2 regions of the Massilia sp. CCM 8734 genome follow, and region 2 is predicted to be linked to the other one. Evidence: riboswitches for the same ligand, from Rfam matches in the RefSeq annotation. Region 2 holds a riboswitch; the other holds the start of a gene.

Region 1 (11,275 bases), on a different contig from region 2:
CGTGTATCCGGAGCTGAAAAACAGGCGCGTGCGCGGACGGCTGGTGGGCAAGAAGGTGGTCCCGTACGGCAGCCGCGCCGAGATCGAGCGCGCCGACATCCCCGGCAAGGAACTGCTGTGGGTCGACGACCCGGTCGAAGCGTTCTTTTTGGAAGTGCAGGGTTCCGGGCGGGTCAAGCTGGCCGACAGCGGCGAGACGGTACGCGTGGCCTACGCCGACCAGAACGGCCATCCGTACAAGGCCATCGGACGCTGGCTGATCGAGCAGGGCGAGCTGACGCCGGAGCAGGCTACCGCGCAGGGCATCAAGGCCTGGATTGCGGCGCATCCCGAGCGGCGCCAGGAACTGTTCAACGCCAATCCGAGCTTCATTTTCTTTCGCGAAGAGCGCCTGCCCGATCCCTCGGTCGGACCGAAGGGCGCACTGGGCGTGGCGTTGACGCCGGCGCGTTCGGTCGCGATCGACCCCACGTTCTTGCCGCTCGGCGCGCCCATCTGGCTGGCCACCACCGAATCGGGCAGCGAGGTGCCGATGCGGCGCCTGGTGATGGGGCAGGACACGGGCGGCGCCATTCGCGGCGCGGTGCGGGCCGACTTCTTCTTCGGCTTCGGCATTGATGCGATGGAAAACGCCGGCCGCATGAAGCAGCGCGGCCAGCTCTGGGTGCTGTTGCCCAAACCCTGATTGACGCGCAGATTGGCTACAATCGCACATTACCCCACGCTTTTTTATAGAGGATTCCATGAACTATGCAGACCTGCTGATCGAGACCCACGGCAAAGTGGCCGTGATTCGCCTGAACCGTCCCAAAGCGCTGAACGCCCTGAACGACAACATGATGGATGAACTGGGCGACGCGCTCTACAAGTTCGACGCTGACAGCAATATCGGCTGCATCATCCTGACCGGCAGCGAAAAGGCCTTCGCGGCCGGCGCTGACATCGCGGCGATGGTCGACTACGACTACGGCGACACCTACGGCGGCAACTACATCGGCCGCAACTGGGAACATATCCTCAACGTGCGCAAACCCGTCATCGGCGTGGTGCAGGGCTTCTGCCTCGGCGGCGGCTGCGAACTGGCCATGATGTGCGACTTCCTGATCGCGGCGGACACCGCCAAATTCGGCCAGCCCGAAATCAAGGTCGGCGTGACCCCAGGCGCCGGCGGCACGCAGCGCCTGCCGCGCACCATCGGCAAGGCCAAGGCGATGGACATGCTGCTCACGGCGCGCATGATCGACGCGGCCGAAGCCGAGCGCACCGGCCTGGTATCGCGCGTGGTCCCGGCGGACAAGGTGATGGAAGAAGCACTGGCTGCGGCCACCACCATCGCCTCGATGTCGGTGTCGGTGGCGATGGCGATCAAGGACAGCGTCAACCGCGCGTTCGAGACCACCCTGACCGAAGGCGTGCGCTACGAGCGCCGCTACTTCCACGCGGCGTTCGGCACGCCCGCCCAGAAAGAAGGCATGCAGGCGTTTTTGGCCAAGCGTCCGCCCAACTTCGACGGCTTGTAAGTTTGTAAGTCAGTCGCTGGCGCGCCAGCAGCCGTGAAAGCCGAACGGTATCCGGTGCGGCAGGCGCACCGTTGCGACGGGGCCGGCCGCCAGGTCCGTCGCGTCGATCACCAGCAGGTCGCTGCGGCCTTCCTTGGCGCGCCACGCCACCGCCAGCAGCCAGCCATCGCCCTCGGGCGACTGCGCCGAGCGCGCCACGAAGACCGGTTCGGAGACAACGTCGCCGGCCGGCAGTGTATAGAGCTGGCGCGTGCCAGAGGCAAAGTCGAAGCATGCCAGCGCGTCGTACAGCACACTCTCCGAACCGCTCCTGATGCGCTGCACGCTGTGGCAGCAGTAAAAACCCACGCGGTTGCGGCGCCCGCTAAAGCGCTCGTCGATGCGCGGGAATTCCGCCGCCAGGTCGTCGAGGATGGTGCGCTCGAAACTATCGCCATCGCTCTCCATATCGAACGTCCAGCGGCACAGGCACGCCGCCATGCCGGCCGGGTCGCCAGGGCTGCCGTCGGCGTTGGGCATGCCGGGTGCGGTGCGTGACTCCATCACATACGCCACGATGCGCCCGCCATCGTCCCAGGCGTTCATCACATGGAACACGTGGCAGGCGTCGCTGGCGAACCAGCGCAGCTTGTCCATCGCTTGACCACGCACGCCGATGCCGACGTGGCTGCGCTTTTCCGCTTCCCATGCGAACAAGGGTAGTCCTTTCATGGCGCGTTCCACGCTGATGGTCAGCGGGGTAACCGGAAACAGCACATGGCGTTCGGTCAGCATGAAGTCGTGCATCATGCTTGCGTAGGGGGCGCGGAAGACGCCTGACGTGGTGACCCGGCAGTGCGCATCGAGCACGCCGTACTGCATGTTGGGCTCCCCCGGACTGTCGGGCAGGTAGGAGAAAAAATGCAGCTCGCCGGTGGCCGGATCGGCCTTGGGATGCGCGGTGAAGCGCCTGTTCACGGCGCCGTCGAAATCCTGGTGCCCCTTCGACGCCAGCGTGTGCGGGTCCATTTCGAACGGCTGGTGCGATTCTTCCAGCGCAAACAGGCGCCCGCCGTGCCAGGCCATATTGGTATTGGCGGTGCCGCTGTTCTTGCCGTGGACTGACGGGTCGCTGGTGGCCGGGTTGCCGAAGGTGCCGAACAGCGCATGGCCGGCGTCATTTTCGAGCTGCCATTTCGGCGTGCGCGCCCAGCGGTTGGCATAGGCCACCTTGCCGTCGTCGATGAAGAAGGCGTGCACCATGCCGTCGCCCGAGAACCAGTGATAGTGGTCGTCGCGCGGCGCGAAGCGGGGGTTCGGTCCGACGCGGTACAGCGCGCCGCGCAGTTGCGGCGGCAGCGTGCCGGCTACCTGCAGTGCGTCGATGTCGCATTCGGTATCGAGGGGAGCGTAGTTCCCCGTGAAGAAATGGCCTGGCATGGTGATTCCTGGTGGGTTTAAAGACTGTGCATGGCTTCGCGTACGTACGCGATCAGCGGCGCGTCGATGCCGGAGCCGGTGCGCAAGCCGGGCTCCATGTCGAAAGCGTGGCGCAGCTTGGCCTGGAGCGCGGGCTGGCCCGCCGCCTTGGCCAGCGACAGGGCCTGCCACTGGCGCGCCAGTGCTTGCACCTCGACGCTGGCGGCCGGCGTGCCTTCGGCCAGGTGATTGCGCAAGGCGCAGATGAGGATGGGCCAGGTGTCGGTTTGCTTGACGTAGTGCTGGCGCAGCAGGGCCATGTCGGCCGGGCTGCAGTAGTTGGCGTAGATGGCCAGGCGCCGGTGCGCCATGGCGTGCGAGATGAACTGCATCGCCGCGCGGTCAACCCCGCTGAGAGTGTGCAGGGTGGGCTCGTTCCAGTTCATGGCGTAGAGCTTCATCAGCATCCCTTCATCGCCGCCCACGCTCTCCAGCAGGGTGGCGATCCAGCGTTGCGCGAACGCGCCGGCTTCAGGGCTGTCGGGCGCCAGGCCCCGGGCCATCAGCTCGTGCAGCGTGGCGGTCAGCTGTGCATTGGCGCCGCCGCTGCCGCTGTGCTGGCGCCGCGTCTTGAGCGTATGCAGTTCGGCGTCGGTGAAGTAGCGTGCGCTGGCGGCCATGCGTTCGAGGGCGGCCAGCCAGTTGTCCATCGACGGCTCGTGGCGCTCGTCGAGTTGCGCCTGCAAGTCGCGCAATTGGCCGTGCAGGGCGCTCGCTTGCGCGATCTGGCGTTCGAGCGACGCGATCTGCTGCGCCACCACCTGCGGCAGGCTGGCGCCGCCGTCGGCCAGCATCGCCTGGATTTGCGTGAGCGGCAGGTCGAGGCGGCGCAGCGCCTGGATGCGATACAGGCGGGCCACGTCCGCGCTGTCGTACAGGCGGTAACCCTTGTCCGAGCGGACCGAGGGCGTGAGCAAGGCGATATCGTCGTAATGGCGCAAGGCGCGCACGCTCAAGCCGCTGCGTTTGGCCAGTTGTCCTATTTTCAGTAGCATGCCGGTTTCTCCATTTGCAAGATGGTAAACCGTCACGTAGCGAGAGGGTCAAGCGCAAGCGCGTCAACAGCCTGCAAAACCGGGGAAAACCCCGGTTTTGCAATTCAGGCCATTCAGGTCGGTCCGTTGATGCTCATGCGCTGCGTGTGCGTCCAGCGATGGTCCGACGCCGACACCGCGGAGTTATAGGTGCGGTAGGTCTGGCCCTCACCCGGCCAAGGGTCCATGATGTACACGTTGTTCACGCCATTGGCCGTCTCGTACCCGCGTCCCACCATGATGTGCCCACCGCCGTTGCTCCAGCCGTAGCGCATCACGAACGGACGATTGGCGTTGATGTCCGATACCACGCTGCTCCATGACGAGGCCACGCTGTATGCGCCGTTCGCCACGCCCCACGCCTTGAGGATGTTCTGCACGCTGCCGTTGGAACCGTACATATTGTTCGGCTGGTTGGCCGGGCTGTTCCAGTTGAAGTAGGTGTTTCCGCAGGCGTAGTTCAAGCCGAACGCCCAGTTTACGATCTGGCACTGGCTCGGTGTCTTCTTGTAATAGTTCAGCACCGCCTTGCTCGACGCCGACCAGCACCACTGGCTGTGTTCCTGGGTCGTCAGCGGCACGCTCAGCGTGCGCCATTGCGCCATGGCTGCCGGCAGCGCCAGCAAAAGTGAGACACCGACGACGATCTTTTTCATATTTGTGTTCATGTTATCTCCTGATTCGTTCTGAGGATGGTCGGCTTACTTCGAAGCGTCCAGGTTCTGCTTGACCGCGCTGCGCAGCGGCTGCAGCAGCTCCGCTTCGTCCATCAGGGCGTCGCCGGCCTTGCCGTCCTTGACGGCGCGCTGTTGCATCAGCAGCGATTCGCGCGCCGAATGCAAAGGTGCATAGCGGGTGCGGCCGTCTTCGCGGGCGACCACTTCCAGCACGTCGGACCGCGCCTGGTAGATGCGCACGAAACGCACATTGCTTCGCTCGGCGTCGGCGTAGTAGCCCATCGACGCATCCACATCCTTGGCCAGCACGGCGGCGCCGTAGGCGACCGTTTCGTAGTTCCCGTTATTGAGTTCCACCGTCGCCATGCCGATCGGACGCCGGTTCAACAGGATGACGAAGCGCCACTGACCGGTCGCCTTGGCCATCTGTTTCATGCTGCCGCGTCCCGCCAGCAGCTCGTTCGGATCGATCGTATAGACCGGGAAGCCGTAGCCGATCTTGGCGTCCTTCAGGTCCTGCATGTCGTTGATGTCGAGCGGGAAGTCGACCGGCGCGCCGCTGGCGCCGCGCACTTGTACCTGGTGCGTCACGAACTGGGCGAAGTCGCGCTGGGCCGCAGCCTGCGCCGCCGCTGCCGCGCGCTTGGGCACCGCTTTGAAGGTGCTGGTCCCATCGGACTGGGCCTGTGCCGGCGCACCGGCCAGGGCCAGGCTGGCGCCGCACAGCAGGGCGGCGAGCATGGGACGGCATGAGAGCATTTTTGTTTGCATTATTGACTTCTCCTCACATAGATTGATACTGGAGCCCCGCCTGTCCAGGCGGGGTGGGTGCTGCGACTGCATTGGCATGCACGCATGCCGGACACCGTTGTCAACGCACATGGTCAGTGCGTCGGAAAATCGAGAGAGCGTTGCATCAAGTCGCCGATCATGTCGGCGGTGACGGCGGACAGGGTCCAGCCCAGATGCCCGTGGCCCGTGTTATAGAAGACGCAGGGCGACTTGCCGCGACCGACGCGCGGCAGCATGGTCGGCATCATCGGGCGCAGGCCGGCCCACGGAATCACGCTGCGCGTGTTCACGCCGGGGAAGCATTCATGCACCCAGTCGATCAGCGGGCGAATCCGGTCGTCGCGGATGTCGCGGTTGAAGCCATTGAATTCGGCCGTGCCGGCCACGCGGAAGCGATCGATCCCCAGGCGGCTGGTCACCAGCTTGGTGGCGTCGTCGAGCAGGCTGACGGTGGGTGCGGCCGCCTGGCTGGCCGCGTCGTTCAGGTTGACCGTGATCGAGTAGCCTTTGACCGGATAGATGTTGACCCGGTCGCCCAGGCTGGCGGCCAGCGCGCGGCTGGCGGTGCCGGCGCAGATGACGATGCCGTCGTAGGTCTCGGTCTGGGTGCGCTCGCCGTCGCCCACGGTCACCTGGGCGTGGCGGCCGTCGGTGCGCACTGCGCCGATCCGCATGCCGTAGCGGCAGTCCACGCCATTGCGGCGTGCGGCGGCGGCCAGGCCCGTGGTGAATTTGTGGATGTCGCCGGTGGCGTCGCTGTCGGTGAAAAAGCCGCCGTAAAAGTCGCCCGCCAGGGTCGGCTCGATGGCGCGCATTTCGCCGGGAGTCACCGCCCGCCGCGCCAGGCCGCCGGCGGCCAGCATCCTGCTGACCTTGGCGGCGTGCTCGAAGCCGGCCTTGTCGCGGTAGATGTGCAGGATGCCTTTGCGCTTGACGTCGAAGTCGATGCCCTCGGCTTCGGCCCACGCGAACAGGTGCTCGCGCGCGGCAATCGCCAGGCGCGCCGTCTCCACGGTGTTCCTGCGGTAGTGGGGAATGGCGGCGGCGAATTCGGCGAACCACGACAGCTTGTGCCAGCTCGGTTTTGGGCTGACCAGCAGCGGCGCGTCGCGCCGGAACATCCACTTCAAGCCCTTGAGCATGGTGGAGCGGTGGTTCCAGACTTCGGCGTTGGAGGCCGACAGCTGGCCGCCGTTGGCGAACGAGGTTTCCATCGCCGCGTAGCGGTGTTGTTCGAGCAGGGTGGTGGCAAAGCCACGTTTGGCAAGGGCGTAAGCGGTCGTGACGCCGGTGATCCCGCCGCCTATTACTGCAATGGTTTTCATGTGTCTTCCAGGTCCGAAAAACGTCAGATAGGAGAGTCCGCGCGCCGCTGCGCGTCGGATACCCCCTCTGTGCTGGACCTGAGAGATTCGCCGGCAACGCGCGATGCGTGGCCGGTTTGCTCCTTCGGTGCACCGGATGACGACTCCCGGTGGCTCTTCAGAGTTCAAATGCGTTATCGGTCCTGGGGCCTGAGAGATTCCGGGGCGGTTGCTCCTTCGGCGCCATCGATCCTTACCTGAGACATTGCGATCGACAGACTCTCCCGATAACGCTTAGCGTTGCGCTAAGTATGCCGTGGGCATATGTATGCAGAATACCGCAGGAATTATCGCCAATACAACCTATTTAAATGATAGCTGTTGTTTCCAAGACAATACCGACAAATTACCGACTGCCGCTGACCCGATCCCAGTCCAGGTCGAACCGCGCCAGGAATTTTTTCAGGCGGTCGGCGTCGTTGGGTTTGCTCTTGGCACTGCGCGAGACGGCGAACAGCTTGCGCCCGGCGTCGGACAAGGTGCTCGACGCGCGGCACACCTGCACCACGGCGGCCAGTTGCAGGGCGTCGAACAGGTCGAGGCCGGCGGCGGCTTCGTCGCCCATTAGCCCGGCGAGGTCGACCTCGGCCAGGGTGGGCGCCGGCGCGCGCGTGTAGTGGTGCCAGAGTTTTTGCAGCCGGGCCACTTCGGCGCTGACGATGCCCTCCGAAATGCCGCCCGCCTCGGCCAGGGTCGCCATGCGCGTGACCGACGCCGACAGGTCGCGGAAGTTGCCGGCCCAGACTGCCTCGGGCGACATCGCAAAGCGCATGTAGCGCTCGCGCGCCTCCTTGTTGAAACGCACCATCTGCCCGTATTCCTGGCTGAACTGGTTGAGCAGGTAGACCAGGTTGGGTTCGATGTCTTCGGGCCGGTCCACCAGGCCGGGCAGGGCGTAGGTCCATAAATTGATGCGCGCGTACAAGTCTTCGCGAAAGCGCCCGGCCACCACCTCGCTTGCCAGGTCGCGGTTGGTGCCGGCGATGAGCTGGAAGTCGCTCTGCACTTCACTGTCGCTGCCGACCGGATGGAAGCGCTTTTCTTCGATGGCCTTGAGCAGCATGGCCTGTTCGTCCGGACCAAGTTCGCCGATTTCGTCGAGGAACAGCAAGCCTTTGTGGGCGCTGCGCAGCAAGCCGGGGCGGTCGGCGGCGGCGCCCGTGAAGGAACCCTTGACGTGGCCGAACAGGGTCGAGGCGGCGCCGTCGCCATGCAGGGTGGCGCAGTTGAGCTCGACGAACTTGCCGTCGATCTGGTGGCGCGTTTTCTTCAGTTCGTAGACCCGGCGCGCGAGGAAGGATTTGCCGGCGCCGGTCGGCCCCATCAGCAGCATCGGCGCGCGCGACTTGATGGCCACGCGCTCGATCTCGTCGATCATGGTGTTGAAGCTGGCGTTGCGGGTGGCAATGCCGGACTTGAGGAAAGCCACGCCTTCGGCTTGCTCGCGCGAAAAGCGCTGGGCGATCTGGTCGTAGCGCGACAGGTCGAGGTCGATCAGCGCGTAGCTGCCCGGTTCGGTGGTGGACTGGCGCCGTGGCGGCGAGCTTTGCAGCAGGCGGCCGGGGAAGAAGCGCGCTTCCGTCATCAGGAACATGCAGATCTGCACGACGTGGGTGCCGGTGGTGATGTGGATCCAGTAATCCTCGTTGTCCGGATCGAAGGGGTAGCGCTTGGCGAAATCGAACAGGGCGCTGTAGACCTCGCCGAAATCCCAGGCGTCGCTGATCGGTATGTTGTGCGGGACCACCGTCGTTTCGGGCGAGACGGCGGCGATGTCGGCCGTGACGGCGTCGACCACCGGGCCGAATTTGCCGCTGTAGAGCATGTCGAAGCGGTGCACGGCGTATTCCTCGTGCTGGGTGATGGCGATGCTTGGGCGCCACTTCTCCCAACGGGCCGGGCCCTTGCCACTGTCGAGCTGGGTGCCGACGAATCCGATGACCACGATGCGTTTCTGTTTCATATCTGTATAAAGTTTTATCTTGTCGGATAATTTATCACGTGCTTGCCAGCTTGTCCATTTCTTGCCGGTTTGGCTTGGCGAATTGGTAATCTTTTTTAAATCAAGGACTTAAGGGGAATTGATGCGGATGGGCTGCGAGCTGGCACGCCCTTTGCAATAGAGGAGATACAAACAAGAAAAATGAGGAAGGCAAAATGGCAAACGCACAGTTGTTCCAGACCTTGAAGGGAATCTTTGTCCCTCGCGCCGATGGTCTTAATTCGACAGGCGCTCCGGCTTACAGCATGACGCCACGGCACCAGCTGGCGCAGTATGCCGCCACCGGATGCCTGAATTCGACCTATTACGTCAATGCGCAATCGCAGTTGGCGACGGTGCTGGAGCTGTGCGAGAAGGTCGACGCCAAATTTATCGCGCAGACCGCGATTTACTGCCGCGAACGCGGTTATATGAAGGATATGCCGGCGCTGTTGACCGCTGTACTGGCCGCCAAGGGCGCGCCGGAACTGACCCCGGTGTTCCGCCGCGTGGTCAATAACGGCAAGATGCTGCGCAATGTGGTACAGATTATTCGCTCCGGCGCGGCGGGTCGTAAATCGCTGGGCAGCCGGTCGAAAAAGCTGGTGCAGCAATGGTTGAACCGCGCATCGGAAAAAGAGCTGCTGGCGGCCTCGATCGGCGCCATGCCGTCGCTGGGCGATGTGGTGAAGATGGTGCATCCGAAGCCGTCGCAAGCCTGGCGTGAAGCGTTTTTCGCCTGGTCGATCGGCAAGCCGTTTAACGCGGAGGCGCTGCCGGATGCGCTGAAGGCCTTCGAAGCGTACAAGGCCGACCAGTCGCAGCCGGTGCCGGAGGTGCCGTTCCAGATGCTGACTTCATTGTCATTGTCGGCGCAGGCATGGGCGCAGATTGCGCGCCAGGGCGGCTGGCACATGGTGCGCATGAATTTGAATACCTTCGGCCGCAATGGTGTGTACGCGCTGCCGGGCATGGTCGAAGTCATCGCCGACAAGCTGCGCGATCCGGTGGCGATTGCCAAGGCGGGCGTGTTTCCGTACCAGCTAATGTCGGCGTATATGGCGGCTTCAGACGATGTGCCACGGGCCATCAGCGATGCTTTGCAGGATGCGCTGGAACTGTCGCTGTCGAACGTGCCGCAGGTGGAGGGCAAGGTCGTGATTTGCCCGGATGTATCCGGATCGATGCAGTCGCCGGTGTCGGGTTATCGGGGCGGCGGCACCTCGAAGGTGCGTTGTATCGATGTGGCCGGGCTGATCGCCGCAGCGATGCTGCGCAAGAATCCGGATGCACTGGTGCTGCCGTTCGAGAATTATGTGCGGGTTTGCGCATTGAATGCCCGCGATACGGTCATGACCAATGCGCAGAAGCTGGCGGCGATTGGCGGCGGTGGTACCAATTGCAGCGCACCGTTGGCGCACATGAACAAGCAGAAGGTGATGGCCGACCTGGTGGTGTACGTGTCCGACAATGAATCGTGGATCGACCAGCGTGCGGGCGCCACCGCCACGATGACCGAATGGGCGGTGTTCAAGCAGCGCAATCCGGCGGCGCGGCTGGTGTGTATCGACTGCACGCCGAACAGTACCAGCCAGGCGGCGGAACGCGCCGATGTGTTGAATGTCGGTGGTTTTTCGGATGATGTGTTCAAAATCATCGCCGCCTTTGCGGCCGGCCAGCTGGGCGCGGCGCATTGGGTGGGCGAGATCGAAGCGATCGCGCTTGAGTAAGGTTGCTTGAGTAAGTTTTTTTGATGTACCGGTTTTGAGTGCAGTGCGAATGCCGATGCGAATACATTTTGCAAATGTCCAAGTTCGCAGCAAAATTTTGTCGCACCGTGCTCAATCGTTTTACCCCGAATGCAGGTTAAGACTACATCCACGGCTGCAAGGGCTTCGCGTCCTACAGCTGACATGTCTTGCCGCTCCTTGTCGGGAATTTGTTGTACAGGTTTTGAGCGCGGTGCGAATGCTTGGTGCGAATACATCTCCAAATCTATTTCGCATCGGATTTTTCTTGTCGCGCCGTGCTCAATCGTTTTACCCCGAATGCGGGCAGGACTACATAGGGGTTGCTGTTGGCCTGAAGCCGGCAACTGTTTGTCCCGCCGACTCCTTGTCGGGAATTGATTTTTGGCGAATGCAGTCCGGACTACATTGCGTTCCCGGTTCGAGTCCGGGCGGTTGCGCAAGCGGCCGTAGCTCAACTGGTAGAGCAAATTATCCGGGCGATGTTGTCGCCCCCTTGCATCACCTTATATATAGTGAGAAAAATATGAAAAACGAAAACTACGATGTCCTGAATGTGGACGATGGCCGCCACGTCAAAATGTGGACCAAAGGCGTGCCGGTGGAAGACGTGGCCAAGAAGCAGCTGGCCAACACCGCCAAAATGCCGTTCATCTACAAGCATATCGCGGTCATGCCCGACGTTCACCTCGGTAAAGGCT
Region 2 (11,275 bases):
GGCTGCGCGATTCGATCACGAACTTGATCTGCGCTTCCAGGCTGCCGATTTCGGAGTTGGTCTGGTACAGGTGGCCCTGCGCCGTGTGCAGGCGGTCGCCCACCGAAAAGTGCGCCTGGCGCAGGTGTTCGAGATCGAGTTCGACGTGGCGCAGCTTGGCGGTCTGCTCTTCCAGGTCGGTCTGGGCCTGTTCCATCTCGCGGAAGTAGCGATTCTGCTCGGTTTGCGCTTCGTTCTTGCGCAGCAGCCAGAGCAGCTTCTGCTTTTCTTCCTGGTCCGCCTGCAGCGAGTGGAAGCGGTTGGCGACGACCGCCTGCGCCTCGAGTTTTTCGAGGTTGGCGTTCAGTTCGCGCAAGATGTCTTCCACGCGCAGCAGGTTTTCGCGCGTGTCGCCCAGCCGGTTTTCGGTCTCGCGCCGGCGTTCCTTGTACTTCGATACGCCGGCCGCTTCTTCCAGGAACACGCGCAGTTCTTCCGGGCGCGATTCGATGATGCGCGAGATCATGCCCTGGCCGATGATGGCGTAGGCGCGCGGACCCAAGCCCGTGCCGAGGAAGATGTCCTGGATATCGCGCCGGCGCACCGGCTGGCTGTTGATGTAGTAGGTCGAGGTGCCGTCGCGCGTGAGGGTGCGCTTGACGGCGATTTCGGCGTACTGCCCCCATTGGCCGGACGCCTTGCCGTCGTTATTGTCGAACACCAGTTCGACCGAGGCGCGCCCGGCCGGCTTGCGGTGGGTCGAGCCATTGAAAATGACGTCCTGCATGGACTCGCCGCGCAGCTCGGATGCTTTCGATTCGCCCAGTACCCAGCGCACCGCGTCGATGATGTTCGACTTGCCGCAACCATTCGGACCGACCACGCCAACGAGCTGCCCCGGCACCTGGAAATTGGTGGGATCGACGAATGACTTAAATCCCGACAATTTAATGGAAGACAGGCGCACGTTGTATAGATAGCTCGGGAATCTTAAAGGTGTCCATCATACCATTTGTTGTCATGTTTTCGGGGATGAGCCGTCGGCGCGGCCCGCAAAACCGCCCCTGCGCGGCGCCCGCCGAGCGGGCCTGCGCTTGCGGTGTCAAAAACACACGTAATTGAAGTAGCGTTCAGCCTTCGGGCATGGCGGCGAGTAGGGATTGCGGGTCGGCCCCCAGGTGGCCGTGGTGTAGACGCGGTCGGCGCCGGACAGGCCGAGCGCCAGGCCCGTCATCCATTGCTGGGAACTGTGCGCCTCGCCCTTGTAGGGAATGCACAGCAGCGCCACGCTCACGGCGATCAGGACCGGACTCGGCTGAAACTGGCGGTTCGAGCGCACCAGGGCGATGAAAGCGGCCGCGCAGGCCAGCCCCAGCAGGCAGCCGAGGATCGCTTCCGAAGCGCTGTGCGTGCCGACCATCACGCGCGAGAGCGTCACCGCCACGGCCAGCGCCACGCCCAGGCCGACGGCCACGTAGCGCCAGGCCTTGGCCCGTCCGCACAGGGCCAGGTAAGCGGCCACCGGGAACACGGCGGCGGCGCGCGTGGCGTGGCCGCTGAAACCGGCGAAATGGACCGCTTCGATGCCCACGCCCCAGCCGAGGAAAGCGATCTTGCTGCCGATGACCACCAGCAGGGTGGCGCCGAACAGCAGGCACCAGTACAGGGCGCGGCGGCGGCAATGGGCGGCGGCCAGCCAGACGGCGATCGCCACGCCCAGGGGTGCGGTGACGGCAATACCGCCCAGCGCACTAAGGTGATACCAATTCATAGACAAAAGCCGGAAGTGAATAAAGCCGGGCAGGTCGGCGCCGCAGCACCGGCCTTGCCCGGCCCGAATGATACGCGAATGTTAACAATGTGCGGATACTAAGGAAACACCCTCGCGTGCGCGGCCCCTTCAGGCGGCGACCGATTGCGCCTTCTCCGAGTCGCTGAGCGCCTCGTCCATGGCTTGCGACAGCGCCCGGCTGACCACGCCTTCGACCGTCATCACGCGTACGCGCTGGGCGCGGTAAGCTTCGATGAGCTTGTCGGACGAGAGCGAAAACGCTTCCTGCCGCGCCCCGGTCGAAAAAATGTAGAGCGTGCGCAGCGGGCTGATCCAGGCCAGCTTGACCTTGCGGATGCTGCCGTCCGGATCGGTAAATTCGATCCACATATTGCGTTCGAGGGCGTCGACCCCGAGTTCCGCGTCGTCCAGCTCGGCATGGGCGGCTTGTTCGGCCTCGGCCAGCGCTTCGTTTTCCTTGTCCAGCCGGCGCATCGCGTCTTGCTGGGCCACTTCGACGGCGATTTCGAGCTGGCGTTCCGGGGTGATGTCGAGCGGCGCGCGCACGATCGACGCGTGGCACTCGGCCAGGTCGGCGAAAAACTGGATGCGGTCGGCGTCTTGCCACTTGATGACGTCGAGCCATTTGTTCAGGGTTGCCAGCAGGCTCGGCAGCTTGCCGATCAGGTCGCGCCGCTGTTCGTGCGTGATCTTCGGCTTGACGCTCCAGATCAGCTCATCCATGGTCTTGGTGGCGTTGCCGACCGCCCCCGGCTTGTCTTCCTCGACGCTGTAGGCGACCGTCATCACGGACGTCCACTTTTTCTCAAGGAAAGTTTCCAGCATGGCGACCACCTGGCCGCTGCCGACCCGGGCCGCGACCGCGGTCCTGGCCGAGCGCGTGGCGGCGGTGACTTTTTCCTTGCGCAAGGCATCCGCGATCGGGGCGGCAATGGCGGTGGCCGCCGCGTGTTCCTCGGCCTTGATGGTTTCTTCGAGCTCGGCCACCACTTCCGAAAACACATCGGCCGGCTCGCTGCCCTCGTCCTGGCCGCGCCCGACCCGCTCGACGCCGCGCTGCATCACCTGGAACAGCGGATCGTCCGGGCCGGAGCGCTGCTCCAGGCCCATGGTCGACATCAGGTCGATCATGCGGCGCGCCGGGTGCGTTTCTTCGAAGAAGAAATTCTTGTCGGCCAGCGCAGCCTTGAGCACCGGAATTTGCAGCGACTGGATCAGGTCGCGCGAATCCTTGGGAATGTTAGGGTCGAGGAACACCGTCTCGAAAATCTTCGACAGCAGGTCGATGGTGCTCTCGTCGCCACGCGAAAGTGTTCCTTTTGGAATGCTTTCCTTCAAGCGCGGCAAATAGAAGAGGTTCCCCGTTTGGGCTTCCACCGGGGTCGGAGCGACGTTGCTGAACTGGGCCGGCAAGCCGCCCTGGAAACCCTGGAAGCCCTTGAGCGCATCGAGCAGCGAGGCCGGCACCATCACCTGGCCAGCCTCGGCCGAGTGGCCGAAAGCGCCCGCGGCGATACCACCGCCACCGGCAAACTGCGGCGCCGCAAAGCCGGCGCCGGCATGCGCGCCCGGCCCTGCAGCTCCACCATGGGCCGGCGCGCCGCCCTGCCACGGCGCGGGCACGCTGGCCGCGACGCTGTCGGCGCCGGGCGCGCCCTGGAACGCGGCCGCGCCGCTCGGACGCCAGCCGCCGCCGGCGGACGGCGCCATGGCCGGCAGGTCGGGGATCATCGGAATGTCGAACGACGCCGCCGGCGCTTCTTCCTCATCGCTGAGGAACTGGCGCAATTGCTTGGCCAGCTCGGCCTGGCTGCTGGCGCGCGCTTTTTTGGCGGCGACCGCGCTTTCGGTTTTCTTGATCTTGAACGCTTCCACCGAACCGGGCTGCACGTTCTTGTTGATCAGCACGTCGCACAGGGCGTCGTACATCGGCGCGAAGTCGAACAGCAAGGAGGGGCGCAGCATCGGCAGGATCAGGCCATGGGCCTCGATATCCGGTTCGAACTCGCGCCAGGCCTGTTGCAGCGCCGACAGGAACATCTCGGGCCGGAACGGATTCTGGCTGATGCGCAGCACGTCGCGTTCGAGCAGGAAACCGAGCCGGACATTGAGCGTGGCGATCTGGGTCGCATACTGCATTTCGAAGGGGCGGCTGATGGCGTCGAACGCGACCCGGCTGTCCATCTCTTCGTACGGCACCAGTTCGAGCGTGGTTGGCACGCTCGCCAAGGTCTTCTTGGGCGATGGCGCCAGCAATTCGATTTCGGCGCGCATGGAACGCACGATGCCGGAGGCGGCAACATGAAAGAAGGCGTAAGTGTTGTTTTTCAGCAGATTGCCCGACTTCACCCGCAGGAACACCGTGCGCGCATCGAGCGCGGGATCGGTCACATCCAGCAACGCCGCAACGAGACGCGTCGCTACCGCCATCAATTGGTCATTGACGTGCTTGGTCACACTGCCCAGCAGCGTTTCCAGCAACTCGTGGCGTGACGGACCTGTCTTCCTAGCAGCTGTGGAGGGTGAAGGTGGAGCCATTGTCTGCTCGTTCGGGGTTAAAGATCTTTTGCCATAACAAACATTCTCTCACATTATTGCCGACCGGCAACCGGAAAGTTTGAAACAAAGTGTTATTTTTTGTTTAATCGCATGGTGAGTATGCTCATTCTTGCTTTTCCCTCAATAAGAAGCCCCAAATCGTCATTTCGACTGTTGATTAAAAACAAATCCGAGCCTGAGAGTTTCTCTAACATAATAACAATTCCACAGAGCAACCCCTTTCTCAAGGACTACGCCATGATAAGCAGCCGCCGTGCCGACCTCAAGCTGACTCTGACGCTCTGCTTCGCCGTCCTGGTGGCGCTCAGCGCCTGGCTGGCTAGCGTACTGCTGAGCCAGCTTGCCCTGATGGACCCGGTAACGGCACCGGCCGCCCAAAGTTTAGCCGACAATAGCGACGCCCTGCGCTTCGCCGCCTCCGCCGCCATCGCCACCGGGACCGGGACCGAGGCCAGCTACACCACCGCGCGTCTGTGGGTATGGTTTTGTATCATGGCCAACGGCGCCGGAGTGGCCCTGCTCGGCCTGTGGCTCAGGGCCAGCATGAGCGCCCCGGCCGCCCCCGCGCGCCGCTTGCCCGCAACGCTGCCGGCGCCGCGCGGCAATCTGATCGAACGGGCCATGCAAAGCGGCGGTGCGCACGGCGCCTGCATCGACAGCGCCCCGCGCGCCGCCATCCGCGGCCGGCCGGCATCATCGTGCTCAGCGGAGACTTCGGCGCGGCTGGCGCGCATCATCGACAACCTGGCGTTCCAGACCACCCTGCTGGCGGTCAACGCCGCCGTCGAGGCGCAACGCGGCAGCCGCATGCCGCCGAATCGTTAAGACTGTTCCTGTCAGCATTTGTTTCAATTTTGTAGGAACTAATCCTACACGAGTTCAAGGCGCATTCCGATACCTCTTCAACAGTGCGGCTCGCATGATTGTGTCACCGGAAACGCAGACGAGAGCGCCTCTTCAGCTCCACCGGCGAGCACGACATTTTCAAACTTTGAAAAGGAATGAACATGAACTCGAATCAGAAAAGCGGTCAGGGCAACAAGCAAAGCGATAGCTCCGGCTCGAACAAGCAATCGGGCTCGCAAGGCTCCGGCAGCGGCTCGGGCGGCAAAAGCGGCGGCACCCAGGGCGGTACCCACGAGCAGCACGTGGAAGCGGGCCGCCAAAGCCACAAAAATGACGACAGCAATTCGAAACAGTCCGGTTCCGGCTCGGGCAGTAAACAGTCGGGTTCGTCTTCCGGCAGCGGCAGCAAAAGCAGCGGTAGCAAAAGCTGATTAGCGTGACCCCGGCTGGCGTCGCCGGGTTTCCGGGCGGCGCCATGCACCAAACCAACAGGAAGCAATAGAAAGAGTCTGCCTCGGCCTGGCCGTTGACAGGCTCTTTTTTTGCGCGATTGCGGCCCTGGGGCGCACACCGGCCCGGGGACCGGCTGCACCGGCAATCTTAGATATTGCGGATGCGCGCGCCCTTGGGCGGGGAAAAGTCGGCCACGTCATTGACCATGCGCGCCACCTTGGCGTCGCGCGCGGTCAGGTGCAGGTCGGAATACTGGTGGATCGCCCACTGCTCGGGCAACAACTCTATATGCTTGCGCAAGATCGATTCGGTGCGGGCGTCGTCGGCGCGCAGCCCTTCGACAATGATGTTGAGCGCATCCGGACGCGCCCCCGGCGAGGCCGTGGCATGCGACTTGTGCACCATGAAGCGCGCCGTTTCGCTGGCGTAGCGCCGCCTGCCGGACAAAAACAGGATCACGGCGATCGAGGCCACCGCTCCCGCGTTGTACATCACAAACTTGACCGGCGCATTCGACAGGAAGTTGTACAGGCAAAGCCCGTCGCTGACATAGCCGCCGTTCGACTGGATCAAGACGTGCGCCGTTTCGACGCCGTTTTCGCTCATGCCGTCCACCGCATCGAACACGCGGTGCACCATATCGCTGTTGACATCGCCCGACAAAGTGAACCAGGCATCCGTCGATGGGGTCGTTTTTTCTTCGCTCATGGCTGTCTGCTCGCAAAGTAGATGAATTATTTTAACAAATCGGGCCAAGCATGGTTTTCCGCGCATCTCATTCGTGCGCACCCGCGCACGCCCCTGGCAAGGTTGACAGTTCCGCCCTGCTGGCATATCCTCCACAGTCTTGATCGGGAGAGGGCAGCGCAGGCTGCCGCCGAAGGGGCATCACCCAAAAACTCTCAGGCAAAAGGACCGGTCAGGGGTCGGCGGCGCACAGCGCCAACGGCTGAACTCTGGAGAGCGGCCGCGGCACCACGCCGGCGGCCCACCGAAGGGGCAGGCGGAGCATCATCCGCTATCTCTCAGGTATCAAGGACAGAGGGGCGCGAAGCAACACGGAACGGCCAAAGGTACTCCCTTGGGCGCGCCACGTCTGCTCGTCGTACCCCCATTCACTCTGCCTTGAGGATTCCATGACGCTTAAAACGACCCCGCTCAATTCCGCACACCGCGCCGCCGGGGCCAAGATGGTCGATTTCGGCGGCTGGGACATGCCCGTCAATTACGGCTCGCAAATCGAAGAACACCACGCCGTGCGCAGCGATGTCGGCATGTTCGACGTCTCGCACATGTGCGTGGTCGATATCGAAGGCGAGAACGCCCGCCCTTTCCTGCGCGCCCTGCTGGCCAATAACGTCGACAAGCTGCAAGTGGCCGGCAAGGCCCTGTATTCGTGCATGCTCAATCCGCAGGGCTTCGTCATCGACGACCTGATCGTCTACTTCTTCAGCGAGACCTGGTTCCGCCTGGTCGTCAACGCCGGCACCGCCGAAAAAGACGTGGCCTGGATCAGCGCCCAGAACGACGCCACCAAAAGCGGCGTGACGATCACCCAGCGCCGCGACGGCAACGAGCCAATGGCGCTGATCGCCGTGCAGGGCCCGAACGCGCGCGCCAAGGTGTGGCAGGTGCTGCCAAGCACCCAGGCCGCCTCCGAGCCACTGAAACCGTTCAACGCCGTCATCGTCAAGGACACCGCCTTCGGCGACGTGATGGTGGCGCGCACCGGCTACACCGGCGAAGACGGGTTCGAGCTGGCCTTCCCCGCTTCGCAGGCCGAGAACCTGTGGAATGCGCTGGTGGCGGCCGGCGTCACGCCGGCGGGCCTGGGCGCGCGCGACACCTTGCGCCTGGAAGCGGGCATGAATTTGTACGGCCAGGACATGGACGACACGGTCAACCCGCTCGACGCCGGCCTGGCGTGGACCATCGACCTGGCCGCCGAGCGCGACTTCATCGGCAAGACCGCGCTCAAGGCGATGGGCCAGAACTTTCAATTCGTGGGCCTGATCCTGCGCGAAAAAGGCGGCATTTTGCGCGCGCACCAGAAAGTGCTCGCCGCTGACGGCGCGACCGGCGAAATCACCAGCGGCACCTTCAGCCCGACCATGCAGGAAGCGATCGCGCTGGCGCGCGTGCCGATGGGCGTGGCCGTGGGCGACACCGTGCACGTCGAAATCCGCGACAAGAAGCTGGCCGCCAGCGTGATCAAGCTGCCGTTCGTGCGAAACGGTAAAATCCTCGCTGCCTGATTCCTGGCACCTACACTAATGAGCAGTATTTACATCGACCGCGACCTTTTGGAGCAAACACTATGAACATCCCAGCCGACCTGAAATACACCGAGTCCCACGAATGGGTACGCGCCGAAGCTGACGGCACCCTCACCGTCGGCATCACCGAATACGCGCAGGACGCGCTGGGCGACATCGTCTTCGTCGAACTGCCAAAAGTGGGCAAGGTCTTCACCGCCGGCGACGACGCCGCCGTGGTCGAATCGGTCAAGGCGGCCAGCGACATCTATGCGCCTGTCTCGGGCGAGTGCATCGCCGTCAACGACAGTGTCGCCGACGCGCCGGACTCGATCAACACCGACGCCTACGCGGCCTGGCTGTTCAAGCTCAAGCCGAGCGACGCCGGCGCCATCGACGGCCTGCTCGACGCCACCGCTTACGGCAAAGCCACCGCAGAGTAAAAATTCCTGGCCGCCCCGATGACCATCGCGGCGGCCGTCTCTTTTCAGTCCGCCGTCGCGTCCAGCGGCGGCAGTCCCTTTTTCGGCTCCACTACCGGCCCCCACTACCATGACCCGCACCAGCCTGACCCAACTCGAAGCACGCGACTCGTTCATCCCGCGCCATATCGGCCCGTCCACCGCCGAACAGGCAGCCATGCTGGCCACGCTCGGCTATCCGTCGCGCGCGGCGCTGATCGACGCCATCGTGCCCGCCAATATCCGCAAGAAGAGCAAGCTGGAACTGGGCCAGTTCTTCGAGCCGATGCCGGAGCAGGCGGCGCTGGGCAAACTCAAGGCGCTCGCCGCCAAGAACAAGGTCATGAAGTCGATGATCGGCCAGGGCTACTTCAACAGCCACACGCCGGGCGTCATCCTGCGCAATATTTTTGAAAACCCGGCCTGGTACACCGCCTACACGCCTTACCAGCCCGAGATTTCGCAAGGCCGCCTGGAAGCGATCCTGAACTTCCAGCAAATGATCACCGACCTGACCGGCATGGGCATCGCCAACTCGTCGATGCTCGACGAGGGCACCGCCGCCGCCGAAGCCATGACCCTGATCCAGCGCGTCGGCAAGTCGGCCTCGAACGTGTTTTACGTCGCCGACGACGTGCTGCCGCAAACGCTGGAAGTGGTGCAGACGCGCGCCCAGCCGATCGGCGTGGAAGTGCGCACGATCGCGGCGGCCGACATCGGCGCCCTGACCGAGCCCTGCTTCGGTGTGCTGATCCAGTACCCGGGCGTCAATGGCGATGTGCGCGACTACCGCGCCGCCGTCGAAAAACTGCACGCGGCCGGCGCCATGGTCGTCGCTTGCGCCGACCTGCTGGCCCTGACCCTGTTGACGCCTCCGGGCGACTGGGGCTGCGACGTGGTCGTCGGTAACAGCCAGCGCTTCGGCGTGCCGCTCGGTTTCGGCGGCCCGCATGCCGGCTACCTGGCCACGCGCGACGAATTCAAGCGCAGCATGGCCGGCCGCCTGGTGGGCGTGACCATCGACGCGCAAGGCAACAAGGCGTATCGCCTGGCGCTGCAAACGCGCGAGCAGCACATCCGCCGCGAAAAAGCCACCTCCAACATCTGCACCGCGCAGGTCCTGCTGGCGGTGATGGCCTCGATGTACGCCGTCTACCATGGCCCCAAAGGCTTGCAGCGCATCGCCCAGCGCGTGCACCGCTTCACCGCCATCGCCGCCGCCAAGCTCGGCCAGCTCGGCTACGAGATCGTCAACACGACCTACTTCGACACGCTCACCATCAAGAGCGCGCGCGCGGCCGAACTGCACACCATCGCCGTCGAACACGGCGTGAACCTGCGCAAGGTCGATGACAAGCACGTCGGCATCTCGCTCGACGAAACCACTACCCGCGAAGATATCGCGCTGCTGTGGACGATCTTCTCGCAAGGCGTCCCGAACGCCCCGGCCTCGCCCGATTTCGACGCGTTTGATGCGAGCGCGCAGGACGGCTTCCCGGAAGCGCTGGCGCGCAGCAGCACGTATTTGACGCATCCGACCTTCAACCGCTACCACGCGGAACACGAAATGCTGCGCTACCTGCGCGGCCTGGCCGACAAGGACCTGGCGCTGGACCGCACCATGATCCCGCTCGGGTCCTGCACCATGAAACTGAATGCAACGAGCGAGATGATCCCGGTCACCTGGCCCGAGTTTTCCAACATCCACCCGTTCGCACCCGACGCGCAGACGGTCGGCTACCGCGAGATGATCGGCCAGCTGGAAGACATGCTGTGCGCGCTGACCGGCTACGCAGCCGTGTCGCTGCAGCCGAACGCCGGCTCGCAGGGCGAGTACGCGGGCCTCTTGGTGATCAAGGCTTACCATGAGTCGCGCGGCGAAGGCCATCGCAATATCTGCCTGATCCCCTCGTCGGCGCACGGCACCAACCCGGCGTCGGCCAATATGGTCGGCATGAAGGTGGTCGTCACCGCTTGCGACGCCAGCGGCAACGTCGACCTCGCGGACCTGAAGGCCAAGGCCGAACAGCACAGCGCCAACCTGGCCTGCGTGATGGTCACCTATCCATCGACCCACGGCGTGTTCGAAGAAGGCATCGCCGAGCTGTGCGAGATCATCCACTCGCACGGCGGCCAGGTCTACATCGACGGCGCCAACATGAACGCGCTGGTCGGCGTGGCGGCGCCGGGCAGCTTCGGCGGCGATGTCAGCCACCTGAACCTGCACAAGACGTTCTGCATCCCGCACGGCGGCGGCGGCCCCGGCGTCGGTCCCATCGGCGTGGGCGCGCACCTGGCCAAATTCTTGCCGAACCAGCGTTCGAGCGGCTACACGCGTGACGAAGCGGGCATCGGCGCGGTCAGCGCGGCGCCGTTCGGCTCGGCCAGCATCCTGCCGATTTCGTGGATGTACATCGCGATGATGGGCGGCGAAGGCCTGACCGCCGCCACCGAAACGGCGATCCTGGCCGCCAACTACATCGCGCGCCGGCTGGCGCCGCACTATCCGGTGTTGTACACGGGCCACGACGGCCTGGTGGCGCACGAGTGCATCCTGGACCTGCGTCCGATCACCGATGCCACCGGCATCAGCAACGAAGACGTGGCCAAGCGCCTGATGGACTTCGGTTTCCATGCGCCGACCATGAGCTTCCCGGTGCCGGGAACCCTGATGATCGAGCCGACCGAAAGCGAGTCGAAGGCCGAGATGGACCGCTTCATCGACGCCATGATCGCCATCCACGCCGAGATCGTGAAGGTCGAGCGCGGCGAGTACGACCGCATGGACAATCCGCTCAAAGGTGCGCCGCACACGGCCGAAGTGGTCACCGCCGACGTCTGGGAGCACAAGTACAGCCGCGAGCAAGCCGCCTTCCCGGTGGCGTCGCTGCGCAAGCAGAAGTACTGGCCGCCGGTCGGCCGCGCCGACA

Evidence for each region. Region 2 has a riboswitch for glycine ahead of gcvT (glycine cleavage system aminomethyltransferase GcvT). Riboswitches for the same ligand answer to the same signal wherever they lie in the genome.
Region 1: linked by a shared signal. The riboswitch ahead of F2P46_RS32260 (D-amino acid dehydrogenase) and the one ahead of gcvT (glycine cleavage system aminomethyltransferase GcvT) in region 2 are both predicted to bind glycine.

Annotation. Positions count from the first base shown of each region.
Region 1 is NZ_WHJI01000057.1:2,372-13,646, reverse strand. It holds gene F2P46_RS32290 (murein transglycosylase A) at 1-685, shown strand, start outside; gene F2P46_RS32285 (enoyl-CoA hydratase) at 744-1,520, shown strand; gene F2P46_RS32280 (carotenoid oxygenase family protein) at 1,530-2,939, opposite strand; gene F2P46_RS32275 (MerR family transcriptional regulator) at 2,957-3,973, opposite strand; gene F2P46_RS32270 (C39 family peptidase) at 4,087-4,680, opposite strand; gene F2P46_RS32265 (hypothetical protein) at 4,714-5,460, opposite strand; gene F2P46_RS32260 (D-amino acid dehydrogenase) at 5,574-6,806, opposite strand; glycine riboswitch at 6,974-7,082, opposite strand; gene rtcR (RNA repair transcriptional activator RtcR) at 7,192-8,808, opposite strand; gene F2P46_RS32250 (RNA-binding protein) at 9,093-10,556, shown strand; gene F2P46_RS32245 (RtcB family protein) at 11,101-11,275, shown strand, end outside.
Region 2 is NZ_WHJI01000014.1:129,870-141,144, reverse strand. It holds gene smc (chromosome segregation protein SMC) at 1-946, opposite strand, end outside; gene F2P46_RS15320 (phosphatase PAP2 family protein) at 1,082-1,750, opposite strand; gene F2P46_RS15315 (DUF1631 family protein) at 1,880-4,309, opposite strand; gene F2P46_RS15310 (hypothetical protein) at 4,568-5,155, shown strand; gene F2P46_RS15305 (hypothetical protein) at 5,338-5,607, shown strand; gene F2P46_RS15300 (ATP-dependent Clp protease proteolytic subunit) at 5,777-6,337, opposite strand; glycine riboswitch at 6,472-6,557, shown strand; glycine riboswitch at 6,576-6,681, shown strand; gene gcvT (glycine cleavage system aminomethyltransferase GcvT) at 6,766-7,884, shown strand; gene gcvH (glycine cleavage system protein GcvH) at 7,947-8,327, shown strand; gene gcvP (aminomethyl-transferring glycine dehydrogenase) at 8,437-11,275, shown strand, end outside.